4 regions of the Pseudomonas sp. GW822-FHT05A08 genome follow, and region 2 is predicted to be linked to each of the others. Evidence: predicted binding sites of a transcription regulator. Region 2 holds the regulator's gene; each other region holds the start of a gene.
What was found. Region 2 encodes sigma-54, which starts transcription at its own class of promoters, with help from an activator protein. Its sites were predicted from a motif close to ANTGGCATNNANNTTGCTNT; they were not measured.
Positions count from the first base shown of each region.

Region 1: a site for sigma-54 is predicted at 4,903-4,922, ahead of flgB (flagellar basal body rod protein FlgB). Genes of this name have one in related genera too.
Region 3: a site for sigma-54 is predicted at 2,955-2,974, ahead of AC3RCP_RS10525 (CmpA/NrtA family ABC transporter substrate-binding protein). Genes of this name have one in related genera too.
Region 4: a site for sigma-54 is predicted at 2,408-2,427, ahead of AC3RCP_RS27380 (pilin). Genes of this name have one in related genera too.

Region 1 is NZ_CM179511.1:5,354,857-5,362,161, forward strand. Features, by position in the region: gene AC3RCP_RS23945 (ribonucleoside-diphosphate reductase subunit alpha) at 1-1,542, shown strand, start outside; gene flgE (flagellar hook protein FlgE) at 1,910-3,235, opposite strand; gene flgD (flagellar hook assembly protein FlgD) at 3,266-3,994, opposite strand; gene flgC (flagellar basal body rod protein FlgC) at 4,010-4,453, opposite strand; gene flgB (flagellar basal body rod protein FlgB) at 4,457-4,864, opposite strand; gene cheR (protein-glutamate O-methyltransferase CheR) at 5,108-5,935, opposite strand; gene AC3RCP_RS23975 (chemotaxis protein CheV) at 5,980-6,912, opposite strand; gene flgA (flagellar basal body P-ring formation chaperone FlgA) at 6,987-7,305, shown strand, end outside.
Region 2 is NZ_CM179511.1:1,294,850-1,302,154, forward strand. Features, by position in the region: gene AC3RCP_RS05745 (superoxide dismutase) at 1-524, shown strand, start outside; gene AC3RCP_RS05750 (ZIP family metal transporter) at 558-1,451, shown strand; gene AC3RCP_RS05755 (HPr family phosphocarrier protein) at 1,482-1,754, opposite strand; gene rapZ (RNase adapter RapZ) at 1,771-2,628, opposite strand; gene ptsN (PTS IIA-like nitrogen regulatory protein PtsN) at 2,631-3,095, opposite strand; gene hpf (ribosome hibernation-promoting factor, HPF/YfiA family) at 3,108-3,413, opposite strand; gene AC3RCP_RS05775 (RNA polymerase factor sigma-54) at 3,493-4,986, opposite strand; gene lptB (LPS export ABC transporter ATP-binding protein) at 5,169-5,894, opposite strand; gene lptA (lipopolysaccharide transport periplasmic protein LptA) at 5,894-6,439, opposite strand; gene lptC (LPS export ABC transporter periplasmic protein LptC) at 6,426-6,998, opposite strand; gene AC3RCP_RS05795 (KdsC family phosphatase) at 7,007-7,305, opposite strand, start outside.
Region 3 is NZ_CM179511.1:2,311,067-2,318,371, reverse strand. Features, by position in the region: gene rlmKL (bifunctional 23S rRNA (guanine(2069)-N(7))-methyltransferase RlmK/23S rRNA (guanine(2445)-N(2))-methyltransferase RlmL) at 1-935, opposite strand, end outside; gene rmf (ribosome modulation factor) at 1,492-1,707, shown strand; gene AC3RCP_RS10530 (quinone-dependent dihydroorotate dehydrogenase) at 1,844-2,863, opposite strand; gene AC3RCP_RS10525 (CmpA/NrtA family ABC transporter substrate-binding protein) at 3,106-4,317, shown strand; gene AC3RCP_RS10520 (ANTAR domain-containing response regulator) at 4,333-4,908, shown strand; gene AC3RCP_RS10515 (nitrate/nitrite transporter) at 5,241-6,452, shown strand; gene AC3RCP_RS10510 (bifunctional protein-serine/threonine kinase/phosphatase) at 6,460-7,305, shown strand, end outside.
Region 4 is NZ_CM179511.1:6,062,312-6,069,616, reverse strand. Features, by position in the region: gene coaE (dephospho-CoA kinase) at 1-28, opposite strand, end outside; gene AC3RCP_RS27390 (prepilin peptidase) at 25-897, opposite strand; gene AC3RCP_RS27385 (type II secretion system F family protein) at 900-2,117, opposite strand; gene AC3RCP_RS27380 (pilin) at 2,481-2,897, shown strand; gene AC3RCP_RS27375 (BON domain-containing protein) at 3,183-3,539, shown strand; gene AC3RCP_RS27370 (DUF748 domain-containing protein) at 3,744-6,662, opposite strand; gene AC3RCP_RS27365 (class I SAM-dependent rRNA methyltransferase) at 6,776-7,305, opposite strand, start outside.

The DNA.
Region 1 (7,305 bases), 2.8 Mb from region 2:
TGTGCCTACCTGGAAACCTGGCACATGGACATCGAAGAGTTCATCGAGCTGCGCAAGAACACCGGTGACGATCGTCGTCGTACCCACGACATGAACACCGCCAACTGGATCCCTGACCTGTTCATGAAGCGCGTCTTCGACGACGGCAAGTGGACCCTGTTCTCGCCATCGGAAGTGCCGGACCTGCACGACCTGACCGGCAAGGCCTTCGAAGAGCGCTACGAGTACTACGAAGCCCTGTGCGAATACGGCAAGATCAAGCTGTTCAAGACCATCCAGGCCAAAGACCTGTGGCGCAAGATGCTGTCCATGCTGTTCGAAACCGGCCACCCTTGGCTGACCTTCAAGGACCCGTGCAACCTGCGCAGCCCACAGCAGCACGTGGGTGTGGTCCACAGTTCGAACCTGTGCACCGAGATCACCTTGAACACCAACAAGGACGAGATCGCCGTTTGCAACCTGGGCTCGATCAACCTGCCGAACCACATCGTCGACGGCAAGCTGGACACCGCCAAGCTGCAACGCACCGTGAACACCGCGGTACGCATGCTCGATAACGTGATCGACATCAACTACTACTCGGTACCGCAGGCGAAGAACTCCAACTTCAAGCACCGTCCGGTCGGACTGGGGATCATGGGCTTCCAGGACGCGCTGTACCTGCAGCACATCCCTTACGGTTCCGATGCCGCTGTCGACTTCGCCGACAAGTCCATGGAAGCGGTGAGCTTCTACGCGATCCAGGCGTCCTGCGACCTGGCCGACGAGCGTGGCGCCTACGAGACGTTCCAGGGTTCGCTGTGGTCCAAAGGCATCCTGCCGCTGGATTCGCAACAGATCCTGATCGAGTCCCGTGGCCAGAAGTACATCGATGTCGACCTGAACGAAACCCTGGACTGGGCACCAGTGCGCGCCCGTGTACAGAAAGGTATTCGTAACTCCAACATCATGGCCATCGCGCCGACCGCAACCATCGCCAACATCACCGGCGTGTCGCAGTCGATCGAACCGACCTACCAGAACCTGTATGTGAAATCGAACCTGTCGGGCGAATTCACCGTGATCAACCCGTACCTGGTTCGCGACCTCAAGGCTCGTGGCCTGTGGGACTCGGTCATGATCAACGACCTGAAGTACTACGACGGTTCCGTGCAGCAGATCGAGCGTATCCCGCAAGAACTCAAGGAGCTCTACGCGACGGCCTTCGAAGTGGAAACCAAGTGGATCGTCGACGCCGCCAGCCGTCGCCAGAAGTGGATCGACCAGGCTCAGTCGCTGAACCTCTACATCGCCGGTGCTTCGGGCAAGAAGCTCGACGTGACCTACCGCATGGCTTGGTACCGTGGTCTGAAAACCACTTACTACCTCCGTGCCCTGGCCGCGACCAGCACCGAGAAGTCGACCATCAACACCGGCAAGCTGAACGCTGTTTCCAGCGGCGGCAACCACGGAGACGACTCGGTCCTGGCGGCTCCAGCCGGTCCAGCTCCAGTGCCGAAGGCTTGCGCCATCGACGAGCCGGATTGCGAAGCTTGCCAATAAGCTGAGCCGATAGGCGCCTGTCGGCGCTTATCCGAACCCCCGACAGGCCCCTGGCCTGCCGGGGGTTTTCTTTTGCCTGGGAAAAGCCACAGCGCCGGACGGCACTCGAGGACGAAGCCCTCCCACAACTTGCTGCACGCGATTTGCCAGAAGCCCCCATCGCCAGCTTCGCGGGAATGAACCCGCCGAATACAGCCCTGCGGGCCAGGCAGCCGCAGCAGGACCGATACACCTCCTCCGCATGCCATATCCCTCATCGCGAGCAAGCTTCGCTCCTACAGAAGCAGGCCACGGTGGATGAATCTTGCAGGCACAAAAAAGCCCCTGCGGTGAGGGGCTTTTTTCGAGCGCTGTCAGCCAGCCATTATCAGGTCATCTGAATAATGGTCTGCATGATGGTGCTCTGGGTGGAGATGGTCTTGGCGTTCGCCTGGTAGTTGCTCTGGGCCTTGATCAGGTCCACCAGCTCGTTGGTCAGGTTGACGTTCGACTCTTCCAGGGAGTTGGACACGATCGAACCCAGGGTACCGGTTTGTGGAGCATCGTAACCCGGTACGCCCGAAGCGTAGGTTTCTCTCCAGCTGGTGCCGCCTACCGGCTGCAAGCCTTGTTCGTTGGTGAAGCTGGCCAGGGAGATCTGGCCGATGGCCTTGTTCTGGCTGTTGCTGAAGTTGGCGAACAGGGTACCGGTGCCGTCGATGGTCAGGTTGGTGATCTGGCCAGTGGCGTAGCCGTCCTGCACCGGCAGCGAACGCGCGGTATCGGCGTTGAACTGAGTGGTGCTGGTCATGGAGATGGTCACGCCGCCGGGATTGGCGCTGGCACCGTTGGCCTTCCACGTACCGTTGGTCACAGTGCCAGGCACCCAACCCGCCAGGGTCAGGTTGTTGCCCGGATTAGGCGTAGTGGCAGGCGGAGTGATGACCGAAACCAGTTTGCCGGCGGAGTCGAAATTCATGGTCGATGCGACTGGAGCCGTAGCGCCGGTGGTGGTCGGAGCGGAACCATCGAGGTTACGACCATCGACCAGGGTGTAGGTCTTCCAGGTGTTGGCACCGGTTTTCACCATGTACTGGTCCAGCTTGTGCTCGTTGCCCTGGCTGTCATAGATCGGCGTGCTGAACTGCTTGGTGTAGGTTTCCACCTTGGTCGGATCGAAGGCAAAACCTGTCACGCTCTGGTCGATGACCGGCGCGGTGGAGTTCAGGTTGATGGTCGAGGACACCGAGCTGGTGGCCTTCGGCGACAGGTTCGAGGTGTCGATACGCAAGTCGGTCAGCACGCCGTTGACGATCTTGCCATTGGCATCGACCGCATAGCCTTGCAGGCGGGCAGTGCCATCGGTGTTGGTGATGTAGCCGTCCTTGTCAGTCTTGAAGGTACCGGCGCGGGTGTAGGTCAGCGAGCCGTTGTCGCTCAGCACGAAGAACCCCGAACCCTGGATACCCATGTCCAGTACGTTGCCGGTGTTGTTCACGTCGCCCTGGCCGAACTGCTGGGAAACGTTGGCCAGGCGCACGCCATTACCTATGGTCTTGCTACCGGTGCCCAATTTGGTGGCCGAGTAGACGTCGGCGAATTCGGCACGGGACGATTTGAAGCCGGCGGTCGCCACGTTGGCGATGTTGTTGCCGGTCACGTCCAGTTGCTTGTTGGCAGCATAGAGACCGCTAAGGCCGATATTAAAAGACATATTCCACTCCTTGTGCCGTGTTAGTCGGCTCTAGATACCAATGGTTTGAACTTTGGAGAGCGCCACGGGGCTGCTCAGTCCCGCAAGGTTCAACATCAGCTCACCGCCGGTCTGGCTGATGGTGACGCTGTTGACCGTCGCCGGCAGGTAGGTGACCAGATCGGTCGCCTTGCCATCGATCTTTGTGCTGGCCTTGAAGGTGTAATTGCCCGGATCGGCCTTGGTGCCGTCGGTCTTGGTGCCGTCCCAGACAAAGCTGGTACTGCCGGCCTTCTGGCTTCCCAGGTCGAGGGTCTTGACCGTTTTGCCATCCTTGTCGGTGATGGTCACGGTGACGCCGCTGACTCCGGTAGGCACTGTCACCGAACCGGTCATGCTCTTGGTGGTGTCGACCTGAGTGGTACCGGTCTGGACGATCACCGAACGACCCACCAGGGACGAAGCCTGCAGGGCCTGGGACGACTTGTAGTTGCCAGTGATGGAGTTCACCGAGGTATTGAGGGTGGTGATCCCTTCCAGGGTGGAGAACTGCGCCAACTGGGCAACGAATGCGCTGTTGTCCTGTGGGTCCAGCGGGTTCTGGTTTTTCAGCTGGGTCACCAGCAACTTCAGGAACGCGTCCTTGCCCAGCTCATTTTTGCCCTTGACGCTATTGGTGGCCGCCGCCAGGCCGTCATTGCTGGTGGTCGGGGTCTTCTTCGAGGAGTTCGCAAGGACCTCCTTGAGCGTCAGGCCACTGGTGGTATCGGTAACACTCATCTGAGTCGCCCCTTATCACTGACCGAGGGTCAGGACCTTCTGCATCATGGTTTTGGCGGTGTTCATCATTTCCGCGTTGGTCTGGAACGAGCGGCTGGCGGAAATCATGTCGGCCATCTCTTCCACCACGTTGACGTTGGGGTAGTAGACATACCCCTTGGCGTCGGCGGCCGGATGGTTAGGCTCGTAACGCGCCTCGAGGTTGCTCTGGTCCTCGACCACACCCAGCACCTGAACGCCCTGACCGGCCGCGTCCTGATTCTGGAACAGCGACTCGCTGCCACCGCTTTGCGCGCCCTGGAACATGGTGGCGAACACCGGGTGGCGCGCACGGTAGGTCTGGTCGATGCTCGAGGAGACTGTCTCGGCGTTGGCGATGTTACTGGCGACGGTGTTCAAACGAGTGGTCTGGGCACTCATGCCACTACCGGCAATATTGAAAACACTGGCGAGGGACATGGATTACTCTCCGCGCAGGGCTGACACCAGCCCTTTGAATTTGCTGTTGAGCAGCGTGAAGCTGGCCTGGAAGTTCACCGAGTTCTCGGCGTAGTTCGACTGTTCCAGTTGGGCATCCACGGTGTTCTGGTCGATCGACGGCTGCATCGGTGTGCGGTACAGCAGCGATTCGTCGCCGCTGCCCAGACCTTCAGCTTCGATGTGCCGGCTGTTGGTCATGTTCAGGGCAAAGGTGCCGTTCTTGGCTTTCTCGTTCTGCTCGGCGAGCACGGCAGAGAAGTCCAGATCCCGAGCCTTGTAGTTCGGGGTGTCGGCGTTGGCGATGTTGTTGGCCAGCACCTCGGCACGCTTGGCGCGAAAACCAAGAGCCTGCTCATGAATGCCGAGCGCTTTATCGAAGCTGATGCTCATGTCGGGAAACCTTCGACCAGATTTTTCGTAAACGGGATATAGCAAGCTGCGTGCCAAGTGCTAAAAGCCCGTAAATCAAGGCTTTGCCGGCAGCGGCAAAGCGGCAATGCCAGAAAAGCGGCAAGGCATTTCCGCGAAACGTCAGCAAAGCGGCAATGCAGCGGTTGCCGCCTCTCCTGCGCTGGCAAAATCGCAGGCACAAAAAAGAGGCCCGAAGGCCTCTCTTTTTCAACAACGACAATCTTACTTCGCCTGGTAAATGATCCCAGGGCTGCACTGGACCATCTGGTAGTGGTCGGGCAATCCATTGAGCGCCTCGGAAGCGCCGAGAAACAGGTAACCACCCGGCTTCAGGGTGCTGTGAATGCGCATCAGGATGTCCTTCTTCACCTCGGCGGAGAAGTAGATCAGCACATTGCGGCAGAACACGACATCGAATTTGCCCAGGCTGGCATAGCTGTCCAGCAGGTTGAACGAGCGGAACTCGACCCGGCTCTTGATCGGCGCCTTGACCACCCAGCGCCCCGGCCCCTTGGGGTCGAAATAGCGCTGCAAGCGATCGGCCGACAAACCGCGACCGATCGCCAGGCTGTCGTACTCGCCGGTCTTGCAGTTGTTCAGCATGGTCCCGGACAGGTCGGTGGCAACGATCTGCACCCCCATCTTCAATTGCCCCATGTTGGTCTTCTCGAACTCGTCGATCGACATGGACAACGAATAGGGTTCCTGCCCCGAGGAACAGGCCGCCGACCAGATGCGCAAGCGCTGGTTGGGGCTGGCCTTGATCGCCTCCGGCAAGACCTTGTTCTTCAACACCTCGAATGGATAGGTATCGCGAAACCATAGGGTCTCGTTGGTGGTCATGGCGTCGACCACCATCTCTCGCAAACCGCTGCGCGGCTGGGACTGAATGCGCTGAACCAGCTCCCCGAGGGACTTGATGCCTTGCTGTTCCATCAGTTTGTTGAGACGGCTCGACACCAGATATTGCTTGTTCTCACCCAGCAAGATCCCACAGGCTTTTTCCAGGAACACCCGGAACTGTTCGAAATCCAAATTACCCGTAGACAATGATGCCGCCTCTTAAATCGTGTGACCGCCAGGGATGGATATCCCTAGCTGTTATCTGCTGCTTTGATCCGGTCGACAACCCGGGATGCCAGGTCATCAGGACGAAACTTGGCAAGGAAGTCATCGGCACCGACCTTCTTCACCATCGCCTGATTGAATACACCTGACAACGAAGTATGCAGGATGATATGCAGCTTTTGCATGCGTGGATCGTTGCGTATTTCAGCCGTGAGGGTGTAACCGTCCATCTCCGGCATCTCGATGTCGGAGATCATCATCAGAAACTCTTCTTCAGGTTTCTTGCCCTCGTCGACCAGCTTGCGCAGGTAATCCAGCGCCTGTCGGCCGTCGTTCAAGGCCACCACCTCGACCCCCACGGTCTGCAAGCAACGCGTGACCTGCTTGCGCGCCACCGACGAGTCATCGACCGTCAGTACCCGCAGTGAAACAGCCTTGTGCTGAGTCTCGACATCCACCACGCCGACCGAAATGGTCTCGGGCGTCGGCGCGACCTCGGCCAGCACCTTCTCGACGTCGATGATTTCCACCAACTGATTGTCGACCCGCGTCACCGCCGTCAGGTAGTGATCGCGCCCCGTCCCCTTGGGTGGCGGATGGATCTCCTCCCAGTTCATGTTGACGATGCGCTCGACCGACCGCACCAGAAACCCCTGGGTCTTGGTGTTGTACTCAGTGATGATGACAAAGGGGTTGCTCAGATCCTGCAACCCGCCTGAACCGGTGGCCATCGCCAGGTCCAGGATCGGAATGGTCGCCCCTCGAATATTCGCGACACCGCACACCACAGGACTGGATTTGGGCATCAACGTCAGTTTGGGGCATTGCAGCACCTCCCGAACCTTGAACACGTTGATCCCATAGAGCTGCTGCCCGTCGAGACGGAACAACAACAGCTCAAGGCGATTCTGCCCTACCAGTTGCGTGCGCTGGTTCACCGAATCCATTACACCAGCCATGCCCAGACTCCCCAAAGCTTAAGTTCCGACGCGCGCTCATCGCTAAACGGCACGGCGCTTGCTTTTTAACTGTTATGAACGCCAAAACGACATTTTCCCGACGCCTGACATCAAACTACCGCAGATTGCTGTACGGGCTGTCGGCTTTGTTTTTTTTAAACCCTGGCCATCCTGCCGTTGCTGACTCGGTAACCCTGCCTGATCTACTTATCGGCGTCACTCAGGGGTTTCTTGAATTCACCGTAGAAGACTATTTAGCCACCAGTCAAACGCCTGGGCGCTACGAGATCCAGGTCAATCAACTCGACCCGCGGCTGCGCATGCCGCACTGCGACAAGGAATTGACAGCGACCCTGGAAAGCCCGGCGCAACCGCTGGGACGCGTGACCGTTC
Region 2 (7,305 bases):
AGCATCACCAGACCTACATCAACAACCTCAACGCGGCCGTGGAAGGCACCGAATGGGCCGACTGGTCGGTGGAAAAGCTGGTGGCCGGGGTCCAGCAATTGCCGGAGAAGTTGCGTGCAGCGGTGATCAACCAGGGCGGTGGTCACGCCAACCATTCGTTGTTCTGGGCGGTGATGGCGCCGAGCGGCGGAGGCAAGCCAAACGGTGCTCTGGGCCAGGCGATCGACGAGCAGCTGGGCGGTTTCGAGAGTTTCAAGGAGGCCTTCACCAGGGCCGCGCTCACGCGTTTTGGCAGCGGTTGGGCCTGGCTCAGCGTGACCCCGCAAAAGACCCTGGTCGTCGAGAGCAGCGGCAACCAGGACAGCCCGTTGATGAGCGGCAATACCCCGATTCTCGGTCTGGACGTGTGGGAGCACGCCTATTACCTGCGTTACCAGAACCGGCGGCCGGAATACATCAACGCGTTCTACAACGTGATCAATTGGCCTGAAGTAGCCCAGCGCTACCAAGCCGCACTGGTTTGAGCCCCCTCCTATAAAAAAGACCTAAGGCTGACTATGGGCACTGAAACACTGACGATCAGCAGCGGGCGGATGTTTCGTTACGCATTCGGTTCGCTGTTGCTGTTGGCGGGTACTGCATTGCTGGTTGCCCAGGGCTTGTCCTGGCTGGACCTGGAGCCGCGCTTGTTGCGTGCATTGCAGGGTGGGGCGGTCTGTGCCCTGGGAACCGCGCTGGGGGCAGTGCCAGTGCTGGTCATTCGCAAGATGCCGCTGGCGCTGAGTGACGCCCTATTGGGATTCGGCGCCGGGGTGATGCTGGCGGCTACGGCCTTTTCGTTGATCGTGCCCGGGATTGCCGCGGCGGAAAAACTCGGACTGTCGCCCTGGGCTTCGAGTGGCCTGATCAGCTTCGGCATCATGCTCGGTGCCTTGGGGTTGTTTCTGGTGGACCGCAAAGTCTCGGGGGGCAACCCGGAGAAACTGGTGGGTACCCTTGAGCATCCGGTCATCCCGCCGCGAATCTGGCTGTTTGTGTTTGCCATCATCGCCCACAACATTCCCGAAGGAATGGCCGTGGGTGTGTCTGCGGGCGGCGGCATGCCGGAGGCGGACAGCCTGGCCATGGGCATCGCCTTGCAGGATGTGCCGGAAGGGCTGGTGATTGCTTTGGTGCTGGCTGGCGCCGGCATGTCCAGGGTCAAGGCATTCCTGATCGGCGCCGCTTCAGGCCTGGTGGAGCCGGTGTTCGCGTTGCTTTGTGCGTGGCTGGTGAGCCTGGCCGAGATGCTGTTGCCGCTCGGGCTGGCGTTGGCGGCGGGGGCGATGCTGCTGGTGGTGACCCATGAAGTGATTCCCGAATCCCGACGCAACGGTCATGAGAAGCTGGCCAGCCTGGGCTTGTGTGTCGGCTTTTGCCTGATGATGGTCATGGATACGGCACTCGCTTGAGTACCTTTCGGGAGGTTTGCCCTGCCGACCTTACTCGCCTTCGTCGAAGAAGTTGTTGATCAGTGCCACCAGCGCTTCCAGCGCTTCCTGCTCCTGTTCGCCTTCGGTCTTCAGATGAATCCTGGTGCCCTTGCCGGCGGCCAGCATCATCATTGCCATGATGCTCTTGCCGTCGACCATCGACTCCGGCGTTTTCCCTGCGCGGATCTGGCAAGGAAACTGACCGGCCACGCCGACGAACTTTGCCGAGGCACGGGCATGCAGGCCCAGTTTGTTGATGATTTCAATTTCCAGAGCAGGCATCGCGGGGTAGATCCTTTCAGCTAAGGTCGCGGTGGCGAACCTGGACATTCTTCAGGGACTTTTGCAGGACTTGGCCCAAGCGTTCGGTCAAGTAGACCGAACGATGGTGGCCGCCCGTGCAGCCAATGGCAATAGTGACGTAGGCGCGGTTGCTGGCGGCGAAACGGGGCAACCATTTCAGCAGGTAGCTGGAGATGTCCTGGAACATTTCCTCGACGTCCGGCTGGGCGGCCAGGTATTCGGCAACCGGCTGGTCGAGCCCGGACTGGGCACGCAACTCGGGTTTCCAGTACGGGTTGGGCAGGCAGCGCACATCGAACACCAGGTCGGCATCGACCGGCATGCCACGCTTGAATCCGAAAGACTCCACCAGAAAGGCGGTGCCCGGCTCCGGCTGGTTCAACAGGCGCAACTTGATGGTATCGCGCAGTTGATACAGGTTCAGGTTGGTGGTGTTGACCTTGAGATCGGCCAGGTCGGCGATCGGTCCCAGCAGGTGGCTTTCGTCCTGGATCGCCTCGGCCAGCGAGCGATTGTTGCTGCTCAAGGGATGACGGCGGCGGGTTTCGGAAAAGCGCTTGAGCAGGGTTTCTTCGTCAGCGTCCAGGTACAGCACATCGCACTGGATATGCCGGCTGCGGACTTCCTCGAGCAGTTCGGGGAAGCGCGACAGGTGGCTGGGCAGGTTGCGGGCGTCGATCGACACGGCGACCAGGGGCTGTGTCAGTTCGGTGTGGATCAACGCCCGTTCGGCCAGCTCGGGCAACAGCCCGGCTGGCAGGTTGTCGATGCAGTAATAGCCATTGTCCTCGAGTACATCGAGGGCGGTGCTTTTACCTGAGCCGGACCGGCCGCTGACGATGATCAAGCGCATGATTACTGACCGTTCTGTTCGTCCAGGACAACCTTGTACAAGGCTTCGTTGCTGGTGGCGCTGCGCAGTTTGTCGCGCACTTCTTTGCGGTCCAGCATGCTGGCAATCTGCCGGAGCAGTTCCAGGTGCGCATCGGTGGCGGCTTCCGGGACCAGCAGTACGAACAGCAGGTCGACCGGTGCGCCGTCGATGGCGTCGAAATCGATGGGAGCGTCCAGGTGCATCAGGGCACTGATGGGCGACTCACAGCCTTTGAGGCGGCAGTGTGGAATGGCTATGCCGTTGCCAAAACCGGTAGAGCCCAGTTTTTCACGGGCAATCAGGCTTTCGAAGACATCTTGCATCTCCAGATCAGGCACTTCGCGGCTGATCAGGTTGGCAATTTGTTCGAGGGCGCGTTTTTTACTGCCGCCCGGCACGTTCACCAGGGAACGGCCGGGGGTCAGGATGCTTTCAAGTCGGATCATGGGAGGGGAGTGTTAGCGACCCGTGCCTTGGAGAAGGTGGAGTTGCTTTTCCTTATGCTTTTTCAGTTGGCGGTCAAGCTTGTCCGTGAGCAAGTCGATTGCGGCATACATGTCGTCATGCTCTGCATTGGCGACGACTTCCCCACCATGGATGTGCAGCGTGGCCTCGATTTTCTGCTTCAGTTTTTCGACGGCCAGCGTTACCTGCACATTGGTAATCTTGTCAAAGTGCCGCTCAAGTCGGTCGAGTTTTTCGCCGATGTAAGCGCGCAGAGGTTCGGTCACTTCCAGTTGGTGTCCACTGATGTTGACTTGCATACAGCTTCTCCTTCGTTGCCAGTGCATAAAGCGGCAGGTCGATTGACCTGCCACTGGAACGCTGTGGCGAGCCCGGCGGCTACATCAACCGCTTCCGTTCGCTGGAAGGCGCGATCCCCAGGGATTCACGGTACTTGGCGACGGTACGACGGGCTACCTGAATGCCTTGTGCCTCCAGTAAACCAGCGATCTTGCTGTCACTCAACGGCTTTTTCTGATTTTCCGCGGCGACCAGTTTTTTGATGATCGCGCGGATCGCCGTGGATGAGCATTCACCGCCTTCGGAGGTACTTACGTGGCTGGAGAAAAAGTATTTCAGTTCATAAATGCCCCGTGGGGTATGCATGAATTTTTGCGTGGTCACCCGTGAAATCGTCGACTCGTGCATGCCGACTGCTTCGGCGATGTCATGCAGGACCAGCGGTTTCATCGCCTCATCGCCGTACTCGAGGAAGCCGCGCTGATGCTCGACGATCTGGGTGGCGACTTTCATCAGGGTTTCGTTACGGCTCTGCAGGCTCTTGATGAACCAGCGGGCTTCCTGCAACTGGTTGCGCATGAAGGTGTTGTCGGCGCTGGTGTCGGCGCGCCGCACGAAGCCTGCGTACTGTGGGTTGACGCGCAGGCGCGGCACGGACTCCTGGTTCAGCTCCACCAGCCAGCGTTCGTTGTCCTTGCGCACTATGACGTCGGGGACCACGTATTCGGCTTCGGTGGATTCGATTTGCGAGCCCGGCCGTGGGTTGAGGCTCTGTACCAGTTCGATGACTTGGCGCAGCTCGTCTTCCTTGAGCTTCATGCGCCGCATCAGCTGGCTGTAGTCGCGGCTGCCGAGCAGGTCGATGAAGTCGCTGACCAGGCGCTTGGCTTCAGTCAGCCAAGGGGTCTTGGCAGGCAGCTGGCGCAGTTGCAGCAGCAGGCATTCGCCCAGGTTGCGGGCGCCGATGCCGGCGGGCTCGAATTGCTGGATACGATGCAGGACAGCCTCGATTTCGTCGAGTTCGATGTCCAGTTCCGGATCGAAGGCTTCGAGGATTTCCTCGAGGGTTTCGTCCAGATAGCCCTGATTGTTGATGCAGTCGATCAGGGTCACGGCGATCAGGCGATCGGTGTCGGACATGGGCGCCAGGTTCAACTGCCAGAGCAGATGGCTCTGCAGGCTTTCGCCGGCCGAGGTGCGGGTGGTGAAATCCCACTCGTCGTCATCGTTGCTGGGCAGGCTGCTGGCGCTGGTCTGGTAGACGTCTTCCCAGGCGGTGTCGACCGGCAGGTCGTTGGGAATGCGTTCGTTCCATTCGCCGTCCTCGAGGTTGTCCACCGTCGGGGCGGTTTCCTGGTAGGAGGGTTCCTGGATATCGGTATTGGGTTTCTGCTCGGCGTTGTCGGCCAGCGGATCGGTGTTATCGAAGTCGTCGCCTTCTTCCTGGCGCTCGAGCATCGGGTTGGACTCCAGGGCCTCCTGGATTTCCTGTTGCAGGTCCAGGGTCGACAATTGGAGCAGGCGGATGGCCTGTTGCAGCTGCGGTGTCATCGTCAGCTGCTGGCCCATTCTGAGGACTAGCGATGGTTTCATGGCAGGGGCTTAACACCTTATTCGCCGGCGCACATGCGCCATCCACTACAGGGCGCGTGAGCGCCAAACATAAGCAAATTATATGCCTGAAACTGAAGTGTTTGCCTAGAGCGCTGTAACAATAAAAACAGCAGGGTTTTATTGGGGCGGGCGCTCTGGCGACCAGCCAAACACCTCAGGGCTTACAGGCGGAACTCATGGCCCAGGTAAACTTCCTTGACCAGCTCGTTGGCGAGGATGGTTTCGGCGTCGCCTTCGGCGATCAGTTGACCGTCGTTGACGATGTAGGCGGTTTCGCAGATATCCAGGGTTTCACGGACGTTGTGGTCGGTGATGAGCACGCCGATACCCTTGGCCTTCAGGTGATGAATGATCTGCTTGATGTCGCCTACCGAGATCGGGTCCACGCCGGCGAAAGGTTCGTCGAGCAGGATGAACTTGGGGGCGGTGGCCAGGGCGCGAGCGATTTCCACGCGGCGACGTTCACCACCGGAAAGGCTCATGCCCAGGTTGTCGCGAATGTGGTTGATGTGGAACTCCTGCAGCAGGCTTTCCAGCTCCTGGCGACGGCCGGCCTTGTCGAGCTCCTTGCGGGTCTCGAGGATGGCCATGATGTTGTCGGCCACCGAAAGCTTGCGGAAGATCGAGGCTTCCTGCGGCAGGTAGCCGATCCCGGCACGGGCGCGGCCGTGCATCGGCTGGTGGCTGACATCCAGGTCGTCGATCAGGATGCGACCCTGATCGGCCTGGACCAGGCCGACGATCATGTAGAAGCAGGTGGTCTTGCCGGCGCCGTTAGGGCCGAGCAGGCCGACGATCTGGCCGCTGTCGATGGACAGGCTGACGTCACGCACGACCTGGCGGCTCTTGTAGCTCTTGGCCAGGTGCTGAGCTTTCAGAGTTGCCATTACTGGGCCTTTTCGTCAGTTTTCTTTTTCGGCTGGATGACCATGTCGATCCGTGGGCGCGACTCGGTGACCTTGCTGCCGGTGGCGCGACCGGCGCTGGCCAGCTTCTTGTTGGTGTCGTAGACGATTTTCTCGCCCTGGGTGATGTTGCCGTCCTTGTCGACGACTTTGGCGCGGTCGATCAGTACGACGCGGTTCTGCGCGGCGTGGTACTGGATGGTCACACCGTAGCCCTGGACCGGCTTGGTGTCGCCCTGGGTTTGAATCTGCTCGAAGTAGGCCAGGTTGCCCACCGAGGTCACCACGTCGATATCACCGGTCTGGGTGCGGGTGATGGTCACGGTATTGCCGGTGACCTTCATCGAGCCCTGGGTGATGATCACGTCGCCTCTGTAGGTGGCTACGCCATTCTTGTCGTCCAGTTGAGCGTCGTCGGCCTGGATGCGGATCGGTTGCTGGCTATCGTTCGGCAGAGCCCAGGCGCTCACGCTTCCCAGTGCTGCGCCCAGACCGAGCAAAATAGGGAGGGTTTTAACGAGCCTCATACTGTCCTCTTACGTTCGATAGCAGGTTCATCCTGCCGTCTTTCAAATACGCTTTCATTCCCTTGCCAGTCGTCACGCCGCCGGCGCCGTCGATTCTAACGTCTTGATCGGTCTGCGCATATTGCTTCTGCGGGAATACTGTCATGCGGGTCGTGGTGATCAGCAGGTTGCGATTTTTCTCGTCGGTGCGCGAAACCCGTACCGAATCGATCAACTCGACCTCGGTGCCGTCCGGGTTGACTTCGCCGCGCTCGCTCTGGACATGCCAGGGGAAGGTGGTACCGCGATACATCTGCAGGTCCGGCTTGGTCAGCAGGGTCACCTCGGTGGCCTTGAGGTGCTCGACCTTGTCGGAAGTCATTTCGTACTGCAGCTTGCCGTCGGGCAGGTACTGCACGCTGCGGGCGTTGATGGCGTAGTAGTCGATGGCGCTTTCGTCGACCTGCGCGACCGGCTTGTCGAGGAAGCGTTCCGGGCTGATGTTCCAGTACCCCACCGCCAGGAACAGCACGGTGATGATGCCGAAGATCAGTATGTTGCGAATCTTTTTGCTCAGCATGGGAGGCTCTATAAGTAGGCGGCGTGGGCCGCTTCAAGGCTGCCTTGGGCGCGCAGGATCAACTCGCAGAACTCGCGGGCGGCGCCTTCGCCGCCACGGGCCTGGGTGACGCCATGGGCGTGTTCACGGACAAAACTGGCGGCATTGGCGACGGCCATGCCCAGGCCGACCCGGCGGATCACTGGCAGGTCGGGCAAGTCGTCGCCCAGGTAGGCGACCTGCTCATAGCTTAGGCCCAGTTGGGCAAGAAGCCCGTCCAGCACCACCAGTTTGTCCTCGCGACCCTGAAATAGATGGGGAATCCCCA
Region 3 (7,305 bases), 1.0 Mb from region 2:
AGGCCTTTCTGGTTCTGGTCCGGGCGCGGCTCGAAGGTCGCCACTTCGCCCTGGTAGATCTTGATCCACTCACTGAGGCCGGCGCGCTCGACGTTGTTGCGCCCTGGCTGGATCAGCCGCGGGTCGGCTTCGTAACCGCGAATCCACAGCGGCGGCTTGGCCAGGCCGGCCTGGGCCCGCGCCTGGGCTTCTTCATGCAGCTTGCGCCACAGGGCCGGGACGTGACCGAGCCAGGCAGTGAAACCCCATTGCTCGCGCTTGAGGTTGGGGGCGATGTCGGCGGCGATCATCGCAGCTTCCACCAGGAAGGTCCCCACGCCGCACATCGGGTCGGCCAGGGCGCCGCCATTGGCCGCGATACGTGGCCAGCCGGAACGGATCAGGATCGCCGCCGCGAGGTTTTCCTTCAGCGGCGCCGCGCCCTGCTGCAGGCGATAGCCGCGCTGGTGCAGGCTGTGGCCGGACAGGTCGAGGGAGAGGATGGCTTCGCCGCGATCCAGGCGCAGGTGAATGCGCAGGTCCGGGTTGAGCTTGTCGATGGAGGGACGCTCGCCGGTCGGCGTGCGCAGCCGGTCGACGATGGCGTCCTTGACCTTCAAGGCGCCGAAGTGAGTGTTGTCGATGCCCGAGCCGTGGCCGCTGAACTCCACAGCCAGGGTGCCGTCCGCCAGCATGTGGTCCTGCCAGTCGACGTCATGCACGCCGTGATAGAGGTCTTCGGCGTCCTTCATCGGGAAGCGCTTGAGCACCAGCAGTACCCGGTTGGCCAGGCGCGACCAGAGGCATAGGCGGTAGGCGGTCTCCATGTCGGCCATGCCGCGCACGGCCGAGGTATGTTCGCGCGCGTCTTCAAGGCCAAGCCCGGCGGCTTCCTCGATGAGCAGGCCTTCAAGGCCTTTGGGACAGGTGAGGAAGAGTTCGTAGCGATCCGACATGGGAGTTCAGGGCCTTTAGCAATAAGTGAACGGACAACGCATCGTCCGCCCGGTTTTCAATCAAGCGCTTTTCTTGAAGAGCGCTCGCGTGGCACGAATCTGTGCCGTCCCGCCCCTGCTGTTCAGCTCGCCGCTAGCGGTGACCACTGGGGTCAAAAGAGCTTAGATGCCGGGGCAGATAATAAAGTCAGCGAAACAAAAGGTCATAACTCGACCTTTCATCGAATAATACCTGAGTGCAACGGAATGGAATTCTCACTAAAGCATTAAGCCCATCATCCAGTAAGAGGCTGATCAGAGCGAGGTTTGCCTGATCAACCCGATGTAAAGCAGGCCGTTCTTATGGCCTCAACATCATTATCGTTACGTCCTTATGACAAAACGATCATTCCATCGTTGTGACGCATTGGTTAGAAATCAACTCAGGTTGGCGCCGCAATGACGCCAACGCCACGCTCGCGACGCCGGCAGCGAGCACCAACGGCAGAAGCATTCTGCCCGGCCTCAAACGAGGCCGACGGGACATAAGACAGTCAACAAGTGAGGGAAACACCCTATGAGAAGACTTAAGCGTGATCCGTTGGAAAGAGCATTTTTGCGCGGATATCAGTATGGCGTTCATGGCAAGTCCCGTGAGCTTTGCCCATTTACTCTACCGTCGGTACGCCAAGCCTGGATCAATGGCTGGCGCGAAGGACGCGGCGACAACTGGGACGGTATGACCGGCACTGCGGGAATCCACAGACTCAACGAACTTCACGCCGTCGGCTAAAACAGGGCACACATTCCGACACCAAAATCTGAATACGTAACGACTTAACCACGCACGTCCCATCCGGACGGCGGGCTGCGGCCCAGGGGCTCCTTTCAGGAGCCCTTTTTATTGGCCGCGCAAAAAGCCGCTGTCCTCAGCGCAACGCCGCGATCGCGTCCACCGACTCGCGAATCAGCGCCGGGCCCTTGTAGATGAAGCCCGAATACAACTGCACCAGGCTGGCGCCGGCAGCGATCTTTTCCGCCGCATGCTTGCCTTCGGTGATACCGCCCACCGCAATGATCGGCAAACGCCCGGCCAGCTCGCCCGCCAGCACCTTCACGGTGTGGGTGCTCTTGTCGCGCACCGGCGCGCCGGACAGGCCGCCCGCCTCGTCGCCATGCTCCATGCCTTCGACGCCAACGCGGCTCAGGGTGGTGTTGGTGGCGATGACCGCGTCCATTCCGGTCTCGATCAGCGCTTGCGCCACTTCGGCGGTTTCTTCGTCGGTCATGTCCGGGGCGATCTTGATCGCCAGCGGTACCCGCTTGCCATGCTGCACCGCCAGCTCTTGCTGACGCTGGCTGAGAGCGCCAAGCAACTGCTTGAGCGACTCGCCGAACTGCAGGCTGCGCAGGCCCGGGGTGTTGGGCGAACTGACGTTGACCGTCACGTAGCTGGCGTGGGCATACACCTTGTCCAGGCAGATCAGGTAATCATCCACCGCACGCTCGACCGGGGTGTCGAAGTTCTTGCCGATGTTGATCCCCAGCACGCCCTTGTACTTGGCCGCCACCACCCGGGCCAGCAGGTGATCGACGCCCAGGTTGTTGAAGCCCATGCGGTTGATGATCGCCTCGGCTTCCGGCAGGCGGAAGATCCGCGGCTTGGGATTGCCCGGCTGCGGACGCGGAGTGATGGTGCCGATTTCGACGAAGCCGAAACCCAATTGGGCGAAGCCGTCGATGGCCGCACCGTTCTTGTCCAGGCCGGCCGCGAGGCCGACCGGGTTCGGGAAGTCCAGGCCCATGACCTTCACCGGCATCTGCGCCGGCGCCTTGCACAGCAAGCCATTGAGGCCCAAACGCCCGCCCGCGCCGATCAGGTCCAGGGACAGATCGTGGGAGGTTTCCGGGGAGAGTTTGAACAACAGCTGGCGGGCCAGGGTATACATGGGCGGGCTTGACTCGGTGGCGGCGAAATGAGGCGGCGATTATAGCCGGGCATGGGGGCCGCAGGCGAGGCACGCGGCGAAATCAGCGGTGAATGGCATATGCCTTGCACCACAACCTGCATCAGCACCCAGGCCAATGGCGGCGTGGGTCGAAAGACAAAGGCGTCGTTACCCCGCCGGCTCTGCCTGGCGTGCGGGTGCGACGTTTTTTTATGGAAGCTTTTTATCGAGGGCGCCACCCCATGAATGAACTCCCCGTCAGCCCGCTGGCCTGGGTCAACGGCAGCGATGCCCCGGAAAAGACCGCGATCAACCTCGGCTTCATGGCCTTGAGCGACTGCGCCTCGGTGGTGGTCGCCGCCACCCAGGGCTTCGCCCAGCCTTACGGCCTGACCCTGAACCTCAAGCGCCAGGCGTCCTGGGCCAACCTGCGGGACAAGCTGGTGAGCGGCGAGCTGGATGCCGCCCACAGCCTGTACGGCCTGATCTACGCCGTGCACCTGGGCATCGGCGGGGTCAACGCCAGCGACATGGCGGTGCTGATGGGCCTGAACCAGAACGGCCAGAGCATCAACCTCTCGCGGGAGCTGCAAGCCCTGAACGTGACCACTCCTGAAGCGCTTCACCGGCACGTGCACCAAAGCCGGGCAAGGCTGACCTTCGCCCAGACCTTCCCCACCGGCACCCACGCCATGTGGCTGTATTACTGGCTGGCCGCCCAGGGCATCCACCCGTTGCAGGACGTCGACAGCGTGGTGGTGCCGCCGCCGCAAATGGTCGCGCACCTGCAGGCCGGGCGCATCGACGGTTTCTGTGTGGGCGAACCCTGGAGCGCCAGCGCGGTGAACCAGAACCTGGGCTTCACCCTGGCCACCAGCCAGGCGATCTGGCCCGACCACCCGGAAAAAGTCCTCGGCTGCACCCGCGCCTTCGTCGAGCAGTACCCGAACACCGCGCGGGCTCTGGTCATGGCGATCCTCGAGGCCAGCCGCTTCATCGAGCAGAGCCGCGAGAACCGCCAGAGCACCGCGCAACTGCTGAGCGCCCGCGAGTACCTCGATGCGCCGCTGGACTGCATCGAGCCGCGCCTGCTCGGCGAATATACCGACGGCCTTGGCCACCGCTGGCAGGACCCGCACGCGCTACGCTTTCATAATGAAGGCGCGGTCAACCTGCCGTATCTGTCCGACGGCATGTGGTTCATGACCCAGTTCCGCCGCTGGGGCCTGCTGCGCGAAGACCCCGATTACCTGGGCATCGCGCGCCAGGTGCAGCAACTCGAGCTCTATCGTGAAGCCGCCACCGCCGTCGGCGTCGCGTCCTGGGGCCAGGACATGCGCAGCAGCCAGTTGATCGACGGCAAGCTATGGGACGGTTCGGACCCGGCCGCCTATGCCCGCAGCTTCCAGCTGCACGCCATGAGCGACAGCTCCCCTCTTCTCGCCAGCCGCTGACAGGAGCCCGAGACCATGTTGCGTATCCTGCTGATCAACGACACCGCCAAGAAGGTCGGTCGGCTCAAGGCGGCCCTGATGGAAGCCGGTTTCGAGGTGATCGACGAGTCGGGCCTGACCATCGACCTGCCGACGCGCGTCGAAACGGTGCGTCCGGACGTGATCCTGATCGATACCGAATCACCGAGCCGCGATGTGATGGAGCAAGTGGTGCTGGTCAGCCGCGACCAGCCACGGCCGATCGTGATGTTCACCGACGAGCACGACCCCGACGTGATGCGCCACGCCATTAAGTCCGGGGTCAGTGCCTACATAGTCGAAGGCATCCAGGCCCAGCGCCTGCAGCCCATTCTCGATGTGGCCATGGCCCGGTTCGAGAGCGACCAGGCCTTGCGCGCGCAGCTGCAGGCCCGGGACCAGCAACTGGCCGAGCGCAAGCGCATCGAGCTGGCCAAGGGCCTGTTGATGAAGATGAAAGACTGCAACGAAGAACAGGCCTACACCCTGATGCGCCGCCAGGCCATGAGCCGCCAGCAGAAGCTGATCCAGGTGGCCGAGCAGATCATCGCCATGAGCGAGTTGCTGGGCTGAATCCCGCAACTGTGGGGCAGTGGCCTATCGAGGGCAAGCCTCGCTCCTACGGAGACGACCGTGAGTTTCTGCAGGAGCGAGGCTTGCCCGCGATCCGGGACACCTGGACTGCAACTCTTGGCACAAATCTGGCTATGTAATCGGCACAGGTAACCAACGGCGGTTGCCCCACCTACGACAAAGACGTCGCACACCCTTCTCGCTCCAGGCGATGCGGGTTGCGGCGTTTTTTCGTTTTGGCCCCACAGCCCGGGGCCGGTGGAGCGGCCGTAATGGCGCCCCACGCAAAAGCTCATGACTCCTTTCGAGACTCTTAACAGCTGAGGTGCGCGATGAATTCAAGCTTCTGGAAATCCGGCCACACCCCGACATTGTTCGCGGCCTTCCTCTACTTCGACCTGAGCTTCATGGTCTGGTACCTGCTCGGCCCACTGGCCGTGCAGATCGCCGCCGACCTGCAACTGACCACCCAGCAGCGCGGGCTGATGGTGGCCACGCCGATCCTGGCCGGCGCCGTGCTGCGGTTCGCCATGGGCCTGCTGGCCGATCGCCTGTCCCCCAAGACCGCCGGGCTGATTGGCCAGGTGATTGTCATCGGCGCGCTGTTCTGCGCCTGGAAGCTGGGCATCCACAGCTATGAACAGGCCCTGCTGCTGGGGCTGTTCCTGGGCATGGCCGGCGCTTCGTTCGCCGTGGCCCTGCCGCTGGCCTCGCAATGGTATCCACCACAGCACCAGGGCAAGGCGATGGGCATCGCCGGGGCCGGCAACTCCGGCACGGTATTCGCGGCGCTGTTCGCGCCCTTGCTGGCCGGTGCCTTCGGCTGGAGCAACGTGTTCGGCTTCGCCCTGATCCCACTGATCCTGACCCTGGTGCTGTTCGCCTGGCTGGCCAGGAACGCCCCGGAACGGCCCAAGGCCAAATCCATGGCCGACTACTTCAAGGCCCTGGGCGACCGCGACAGCTGGTGGTTCATGTTCTTCTACAGCGTGACCTTCGGCGGCTTCATCGGCCTGGCCAGCGCCCTGCCCGGCTACTTCAACGACCAGTACGGCCTGAGCCCGGTCACCGCCGGCTACTACACCGCCGCCTGCGTGTTCGGCGGCAGCCTGATGCGCCCGCTGGGCGGCGCGCTGGCCGATCGTTTCGGCGGCATTCGCACCCTGCTGGTGATGTACAGCGTCGCGGCGGTATGCATCGCCGCGGTCGGTTTCAACCTGCCCAGCTCCTACGCGGCCCTGGCCCTGTTCGTATGCACCATGCTCGGCCTGGGTGCGGGTAACGGCGCGGTCTTCCAGTTGGTGCCGCAACGCTTTCGTCGCGAGATCGGGGTGATGACCGGGCTGATCGGCATGGCCGGCGGCATCGGTGGTTTCGCCCTGGCCGCGGGCATGGGCGCGATCAAGCAAAGCACCGGCAGCTATCAACTGGCCCTGTGGCTGTTCGCCAGCCTGGGCGTGCTGGCCTGGTTCGGCCTGCACGGGGTGAAACGCCGCTGGCGGACCACCTGGGGCTCCGCCGCTGTCACCGCGGCGCGGGTCTGAGCCGTCCATGAGCCTGCAACTGAGCCACGCCCAGGCCAGCGCCATCGGTCCGCGCGCGGAGAACCAGGACGCCTTGCGCATGGTCACCCCGGCGCCGACCCTGGCCGCCAGCAAGGGCCTGCTGTTCGCCATCGCCGACGGTGTCAGCCAATGCGCCGATGGCGGCCTGGCCGCGCGCTCGACCTTGCAGGCGCTGGCGCTGGACTACTACGCCACCCCGGAAACCTGGGCCGTGGCCCAGGCGCTGGAACGCCTGCTGCTGGCGCAGAATCGCTGGTTGCAGGCCAACGGCGGCGGCCAGCCGCTGCTGACCACCGTCAGCGCCCTGGTGCTGCGCGGCCGGCGCTTTACCCTGGCCCATGTCGGCGATTGCCGGGTCTATCGCTGGCATGCCGATCAGTTGCAACGCATCAGCGACGATCATGTCTGGGACCAACCCGGCATGCAGCATGTGCTCAAGCGTGCCCTGGGCCTGGACCAGCACCTGGTGGTGGACTTCCTCGACGGCGAGCTGCGGGAAAACGAAAGTTTCCTGATGCTCAGCGATGGCGTCTGGGCGACCCTGGGCGACACCGCCATCGCCGCGATCCTGCGCGACCAGCCCGACCTCGACAGCGCGGTGCAGACCCTGGTCAGCGCCGCGCACCTGGCCGGCAGCCAGGACAATGCCAGCGCCCTGCTGGTGCGGGTCGAAGCCCTGGGCGAAAGCTCCATCGGCGACGCCCTGATTCACTTGCAGCAATGGCCACTGCCGCCGCCTCTCAAACCGGGCCAGCACTTCGAAGGCTGGCAGGTCGTCGAGGTGCTCGGACAGAGCCAGCAATCCCTGCTGTACCGCGTGCTCGATGCGCAA
Region 4 (7,305 bases), 2.1 Mb from region 2:
TCCAGGGTTTGAAAACAGGCTTGGTCATCTGAAACCGACAAACTGCAAATAGGAGTCGGTTATTTGACCACCCCAGAGCAAGGCAATCCAGCCGGCAATGGCCAGAAAGGGACCGAAAGGGATAGGCGTGGACATTTGCGCGCGGTTGCGGCGCAGCATGGCGATCCCGGCCAGGGCTCCGGTCAGTGAGGCCAGCAGCAGGGTCATCGGCAGAATCTGCCAACCGCCCCAGGCGCCGAACATGGCCAACAGCTTGAAATCGCCGTGCCCCATGCCTTCTTTGCCGGTCAGCAGCTTGAACAACCAGTACACCGACCACAGGCACAGGTAGCCGGCCACGGCGCCCCACAGCGCATCGTGGAGGCTGACGAACAGGTCGAAGCCATTGACGATCAGGCCCAGCCACAACAGGGGCAGCACCAGCACGTCGGGCAACAGTTGATGATCGGCATCGATCAGGCTCATCGCCAACAGGCCCCAGCTCAGGAACAGCATCAAGCCGGCCTGCCAGCCAAAGCCGAAATGCCAGGCCACGAACGCCGAGGCCAGGCCGCAGGTCAGCTCCACCAGCGGGTAGCGCCGGCCAATCGGGGCCTTGCACGCGGGGCAGCGTCCGCGCAGCAGCAGGTAGCTGAACAGCGGGATGTTTTCCCAGGGGCGGATCGGGTGCGCACAGTGCGGGCACTGGGAGTGCGGGAGCAACAGGTTGTAGGCCGGCCCGGCAGGCTCGTCGGGCAGCCCGAGGATGTCACGGGCCTGGGCGTGCCAGTCGCGTTCGAGCATCTTTGGCAGACGCCAGATCAGCACATTGAGAAAGCTGCCGACAATCAGGCCCAGGATCAGCACCGATGCTACGAAGACCAGCGGGTAGCTGGCCAGGACCTCAGTCAATGACATGTTCAGATCGCTGTGCCGAGTTGGAAGATGGGTAAGTACATGGCGACCACCAGGCCGCCGACGAGGGTGCCCAAAACTACCATGATCACGGGTTCCATGAGACTGCTCAGGGTGTCGACCAGGGTATCGACCTCTTCCTCATAATGGATCGCGACCTTTTCCAGCATGCCGTCCAGGGCCCCGGACTCTTCGCCGATGGCGGTCATCTGGATGGCCATGCCGGGAAAGATGCCGGATGCGCGCATGGAAAAATGCAACTGCATGCCGGTCGCCACGTCCTGCCTGATGCGGTTCACCGCTTGCTTGAACACCTGGTTGCCGGTGGCCCCGGCCACCGAGCCCAGGGCCTCCACCAGCGGCACTCCGGCGGCGAAAGTGGTGGACAAGGTGCGGGCGTAGCGGGCCACCGCGGACTTGTACATCAGTGGCGCTACCAACGGCAGTTTCAGCAGGCCCACGTCCAGCCAGTGGCGAAAGCGTGGTGAGCGCCGGCGGGCATGGCGCAGGCCGAACACACTGAGCAACAGCGCGCCCACCAGCAGCCACCACCAGTGCTGCACGAATTCCGAGAGGGCGATGACCAGTTGCGTGAACACCGGCAATTGCGCGCCGAAGCCCTGGAACATCGACTGGAATTGCGGCACCACCTTGACCAGCAGGATCCCCGTCACCACCAGCGCCACGCAGATCACCGCCAGGGGATAAGTCATGGCCTTGCGGATCCGCGTCTTGAGGTTTTCGCTTTTTTCCTTGTAGGTCGCCACCCGCTCCAGCAGGGTTTCCAGGGCCCCGGCCTGTTCGCCGGCATCCACCAGGCTGCAGTACAGCTCGTCGAAGTACCGCGGCCTCTTGCGCAGCGCGCTGGTGAAGCTGCTGCCGGCGGCGATGTCCTGTTTCAGCTCGCCCATCAGTTTGCGCATGTTCGGGTTATCGAAGCCCTCGGCAATGATGTCGAACGATTGCAGCAGTGGTACGCCGGCCTTGATCAGGGTCGCCAGTTGCCGGGTGAACAGGCTGATGTCGCGGGCCTTGATCGGGGGCGTGCGCTGCAACAGCGAGCTGGACTTCTTCCTGACCCTGGCCGGGTTGATGCCTTGCTTGCGCAACTGGGCCCTGATCAGCGAGGGGGTATGGCCGCTCAATTCGCCGCGCAGTTTGCTGCCTTGCCTGTCGGTGCCTTCCCACAGGTAAACACTGACTTTTGCTGCTTTGACCGCCATGGTGTCGAGTCCCGGGTTGTGATGGATGTCCTCAGGGCCGGCAGTGCCCTGTGCGTTAGCGAGTGGACCGCTGCGCGGCGCGCGGCGTCCGGCTCATAGAGTTTGAATGGCCCGATACGTTCCTTGGATGGGGCGGGCAGTGAATGCAATCGATGATCGAATGACAGCGTAGCCCGTCACGACGACCGGCCCAGGGCACTTGGCTGACAAAAAGTGTCAGATAGTGCGACTTCTGGCGCTCACTGCCGCGGCTTCGCGCCGCTAAAGCCCCGTTCAGCCGGAGTGCAGGCGCTGGCACAGGCTGTGCTATGGCTGTGTGGTGAGTGCCCAGACCCCTGGATATCCCCTGCTTGGAGCAGATAGATGAAGTATCAGAAAGGTTTTACCTTGATCGAGCTGTTGGTCGTTGTGGCGATCATCGGCATCCTGGCCACCTTTGCCATGCCGCTGTATTCCAAATACCAGGCGCGGGCCAAGGTCACCGCGGCGTTGGCCGAAGCCTCGGCGCTGAAGGTCAACTTCGAGGACGTGCTGAACCAGGGCAGCGATCCGACCCTGGAGCTGGTGGGGGGTAAGGCGGCGACGTCGAACTGCACCATGACCGCTGCGGGTTCTGCCTCGACCGGAGCGGGAACAATCGGCTGCACCATCCTCAATGCACCGGCACCGGTGCTGAACAAGACCGTCACCCTGACCCGCACCACGGCCGATGGCTGGGTCTGCACCACCACTGTCCCTGCGGACTACTCCCCTAAAGGCTGCACCGCCAGCGGCAGCTGAGTCCGGTTCTCGCTTGCCTGGCGCGTGAAACGCCACGCGCCAGCGTGCCTTTGGGGAAAATATCGAGAATTCAGGAAGTTAGCTCGCCGGGAAGTGCAACTTGCATGCAGATTATTCACAGGTCATGCATTTTGCATGACCGCGAGTGCTTGGATGATTTTTTAATTCTTTGATATTTAAGGGCTTTATTGTTTTTCTGAACTTGGCATAACGCCTGCAATCTACTTAAGTAACCCTGCTGCCAGGACTTGGAGCAGGTTTTCCAGAAGAACAGGAGTTACTCGTATGAAGAAGTTCGCTATCGCTGCTGCAACTGCTACCGCTCTGACCCTGACCATGGCTAACGTCGCATTTGCCCAGACCACTCAAGCTACTCAGGCGCCAATGGTGCTCGCGGCGGGTGAAGTGACCAAGGCCAAGGAAGCCACTTCCGACACCTGGATCACCACCAAAGTCAAAGCGGATCTCGTAACTGAAAAAGGCATTCCTGGTACCGACATCAAGGTCGAAACCAACAAGGGTGTGGTTTCCCTGTCCTCCACCACTGCTCTGACCGCGGCGCAGAAAGAAACCGCAGTCAACATCGCCAAAAACATCAAAGGCGTGAAGGCAGTATCGGCTGACGGTTTGAAAACCGACTAAGCCTCAAGCTTCTTTCCTGGACAGGGAGAAGATGCGGTAGAGGATTCATCTACCGCTTCCTTGAAGGTTCATGCGAATGGCCACAGGGAAGTGGCTCCTTTTTGTAAACAGAACAGGCCCCGGCACAGTGTGTCGGGGCCTGTTCTGTTCATGGCGGGGGAAAACCGCCGGGCCGACCCGTTTCCGGGGCGGCGGGGAGGGTGGTTATTCGGCGTCCAGGTGCATGGGGGTAATGACCCGACCATCGCTTTCGGCCTGGCCAAGGTTGGCATCGATGAAGTAGACCCGGTCGTCCGCCAGTTGGCCCTTGTCCACCAGGAAGTCCTTGATGCTGCTGGCCCGTTCCTGGCCCAACTGGCGCAACAGCACATCGCTGCCACTCCAGAACTTGATCACGCCTTCACGCATTTTCGCGGTGCGCTCTTCCTTGCCCAGGTCCTTCCATTCGGCCGGTGGCTGGGTCTTGAGGCGTGTGCGATAGATGCCCTCCAGCAGCGGGGCTTTCTCTTTCTCCGGTACTTCCAGCAGCGACGCCTGGGCCGGCACCTTGTCGCCGCGACGCTGGAGCATCTTGTAGTAGTTGTACTGGTATTCCCGCTCCAGGCGTTGCTCGGCGATCAGCGGGCCATCGCTGCTCTGCGCGGCGGTGCCTTCGATCTCCAGGCGCAGGGCCGGACGTTCCTTGAGCGCATTGGACAGCTTGACCAGCGTTGCTTCCGATTCCGGGCTCAAGTCACTCGAGCCCGGGGCGAACGAGACACTGCCCAAGTCTTGCGAACCGCCACCCGCGACCAGCCCGCCAATCAGTTTGAACGGTGCCGCGGCAGCCTTGACGATCAGGTTGCGCAGGGTCTGCCAGACAATCGGCATGACGCTGAACTGCGGGTTGTTCAGATCGCCGGTCACCGGCAGTTCGATGGAGATCTTGCCGTCGACATCCTTGAGCAAGGCGACCGCCAGTTTCAGTGGCAGGCTCACGGCATCCGGGCTGTCGACTTTTTCCCCCAGCTCCAGTTGTTCGACCACCACTTTGTTTTCGGCCTTGAGCTGGCCGTTGGTGATGACGTAGTGCAGGTCGAGGTTGAGCCGGCCCTTGCGGATGCGGTAGCCGGCGAACTTGCCGGAGTAGGGGGTCAGGTTGGTCAGTTCGACGCGTTTGAAGCTGGTGGCGATGTCCAGGGCGGCCATTGGATCGAAGGGGTTCACGCTGCCCTTGATGGTGACCGGAGCATAACGGTCGACCTTGCCCTTGATATCGACGCTGGCCGGTTTTGCCTGGCGGCTGTCGATGGTGCCGATCTGGCCATTGAGTTGCTGGACGGCCGTGGCGAAGTTGGGGGTCAGGCTGAAGTCGGCGAAGTTGGCCGAACCGTCGTTGATGGCGATCTGGCCGATATGGATGCCGAGGGGTTTTTCCTTGGCGGCCGGCTTGGCTGCGCCTTTCGGCGCGCTGTCGGCCGGTTGCGGGATCAGCAGGTCATCGATGTTGGTGGTGCGGTCATCGTTGATCATGAAGCGCGCATAGGGCTGCATCAGGTTGACCTTGTTGATCGTCAGGCTGTCGCCGTGCTGATAGTTCAGGCCTTCGAGCACCAGTTGCTGCCATTTCACGAAATCGCGGGTTTTCAGGGTGTCCAGGGTGTGCAACTGGTCGACCTGGGCGCGGCCAGTCACGCTGAATGTCAGGGGATCGATGTTTTTCAGGTCCACTGCCAGGTCGCTGCCGAGCATGCCGCTGCGCAGCTCCAGGCGAATGAACGGGCTGATGTAGGACTGGGCGACCCGCAGGTCGATGTCCTTGGTCTGCACCGCCAGCTTGGCGGTCACCGGTTGCAGGTTGACCACGCCGTTGGCGAGGATCTTGCCCTGTTTGCCCACTCCGGTGTCGAGCTTGAGGTTGAAAGGCGACTGGTTGAGGCTGTCGAAGTTCTGCACGTCGACGTTCAGCGGGCCGACTTCCAAAGCTACGGCCGGCTTGGCCTGACGGTCCGCCAGGTGCACCTGGTAATTGCGCAGTTGCACGTCCTTGAGCAGCACCTGCCAGGGTTTGCTTGGCGCCGGAGCGGGAGCCGGCGGAGTATCGGCGGCGGCCGGAGCGGGCTTGGCGGCCGGTTTGGCCGGCTGGCTGGCGAACAGCTTCTGCCAGTCCAGTTGACCATCGGCCTCCAGGGCGGCCCAGGTTTCCAGTTTCTGACTGCGGATCTTGCCGACCACCACTTGCTGCTTGGCCAGGTCGACCGTGGTCTCACTGACGTCCAGGCGCTCCAGACGGGCCAGTGGCCGACCGTCCGGGGCCTTGATGGCAAAAGGCGCCACGCTGACCGAGGCATCGCTGAGCAGCAGCTCGGTTTCCTTGGACAGGTTCAGCTTGTAGCGGGTGTTGAGGTTCAGCACGCCGTCTTCGAGGACCAGGGGCAAGGCATCGCGGACATAGGGCCACCAGGCTTTCATCTGGCCGTCGGTGACTTTCAGGGTGCCTTCGGAGGCGATCGGAGTCAGGCTGAAATTGCCGCTCCAATCGATCTGACCGCCCGCGGGGCCCGCGGCGACCAGGGTCATGTCGGCACTGTCATCGGGCAGGGTGCTGAGGTTCTTCAGCTCGAGATCGAGTTTGTCGTAGAGGAAATCGATGGGCTCGCTGGGCCGCGCGTCCTGGAAGTGCACATAACCGCCCGCCAGCTTGATGCGCCCGATACGCAGGGGGAACGGCTTGGCCTCGGGGTCGTCCGGAGTGGGTTCGCTGGCGGGCAGGTTGAACAGGCCCAGCAGGTTGAGCTTGCCGTCCTTGGCGAACAGGATCTCGCTCTTGGGTTTGTCCAGCTCGATATCGGCCAGGTGCAGCGCGCGGGTCCAGAGGCTGTCCAGCTGCAGGTTGGCGTAGAGACGTTCGAAGGCCACCTGCTCCTTGCCCGGCTCGCCGATATTCAGGCCCCAGAGCGTCAGTTCGAGACTGAACGGGTTGAGTTCGATGCGCTGGATCTTTGCCGGTACCGTCGCGTAGTTGGCCAACTGTTGATTGGCCACTCGCAAGGCGATGCCCGGCAAAATCAGAAAGCCCAACAGGCTGTACAGGGCGAGAGCGGTCAACAAGGCGCCAATAGCGCGGATCAATCCTTTGGACATGCGAGGCTTCATCTATCTGAATCGGAAGTGCGTTGGAGTATGGCATGCGTTTCCGGTTCCGAAACAATCCCATGACGGTCGCAAACAGGATTGTTCAGATTCCTCGCAACAGATCACAGATGCAGGATCAGGGTCTTGAGCGGCGGTTGCTGGTCCATGGACGGGAAGTCGCGAGCGGGTGTCAGCACCTGCCATTCGCGCACCGGGCGACCGGCTTTTTCGGCACAGCGCAGCACCTGTTCGCGCCAGTCGTCCAGCGTGACTTTCGCCAGGTTGTTGCAGCAGATCAGCACGCCATTGTCAGCGGTGGCCAGCAGGGCAGGCTTGAGCAGACTCTGATAGTCGCGCAGCAGGTCGACGGTGCCGAATGCACTCTTGGCCCAGGCCGGCGGGTCGAGCAGCACCAGGTCGTACTGGCGGTGTTCCAGGCGTGGGTAGCTGGGCAGCTTTTGTCCACGGCGCTGGCTGATGGGCAGGCCGGCCAGTTGCCGGATCGCCGGGAAGTAATCCGATTGCACGAACTGCATGGCTGGCAATTGCGGATTGAGCTGGCCGTTCTCGCGGCCGACCGCCAGGTTGCCCTCGGCGAAGTCCAGGTTGCAAACCTCGCGGGCACCGCCCGCCGCGGCACTTAGGCCGACGC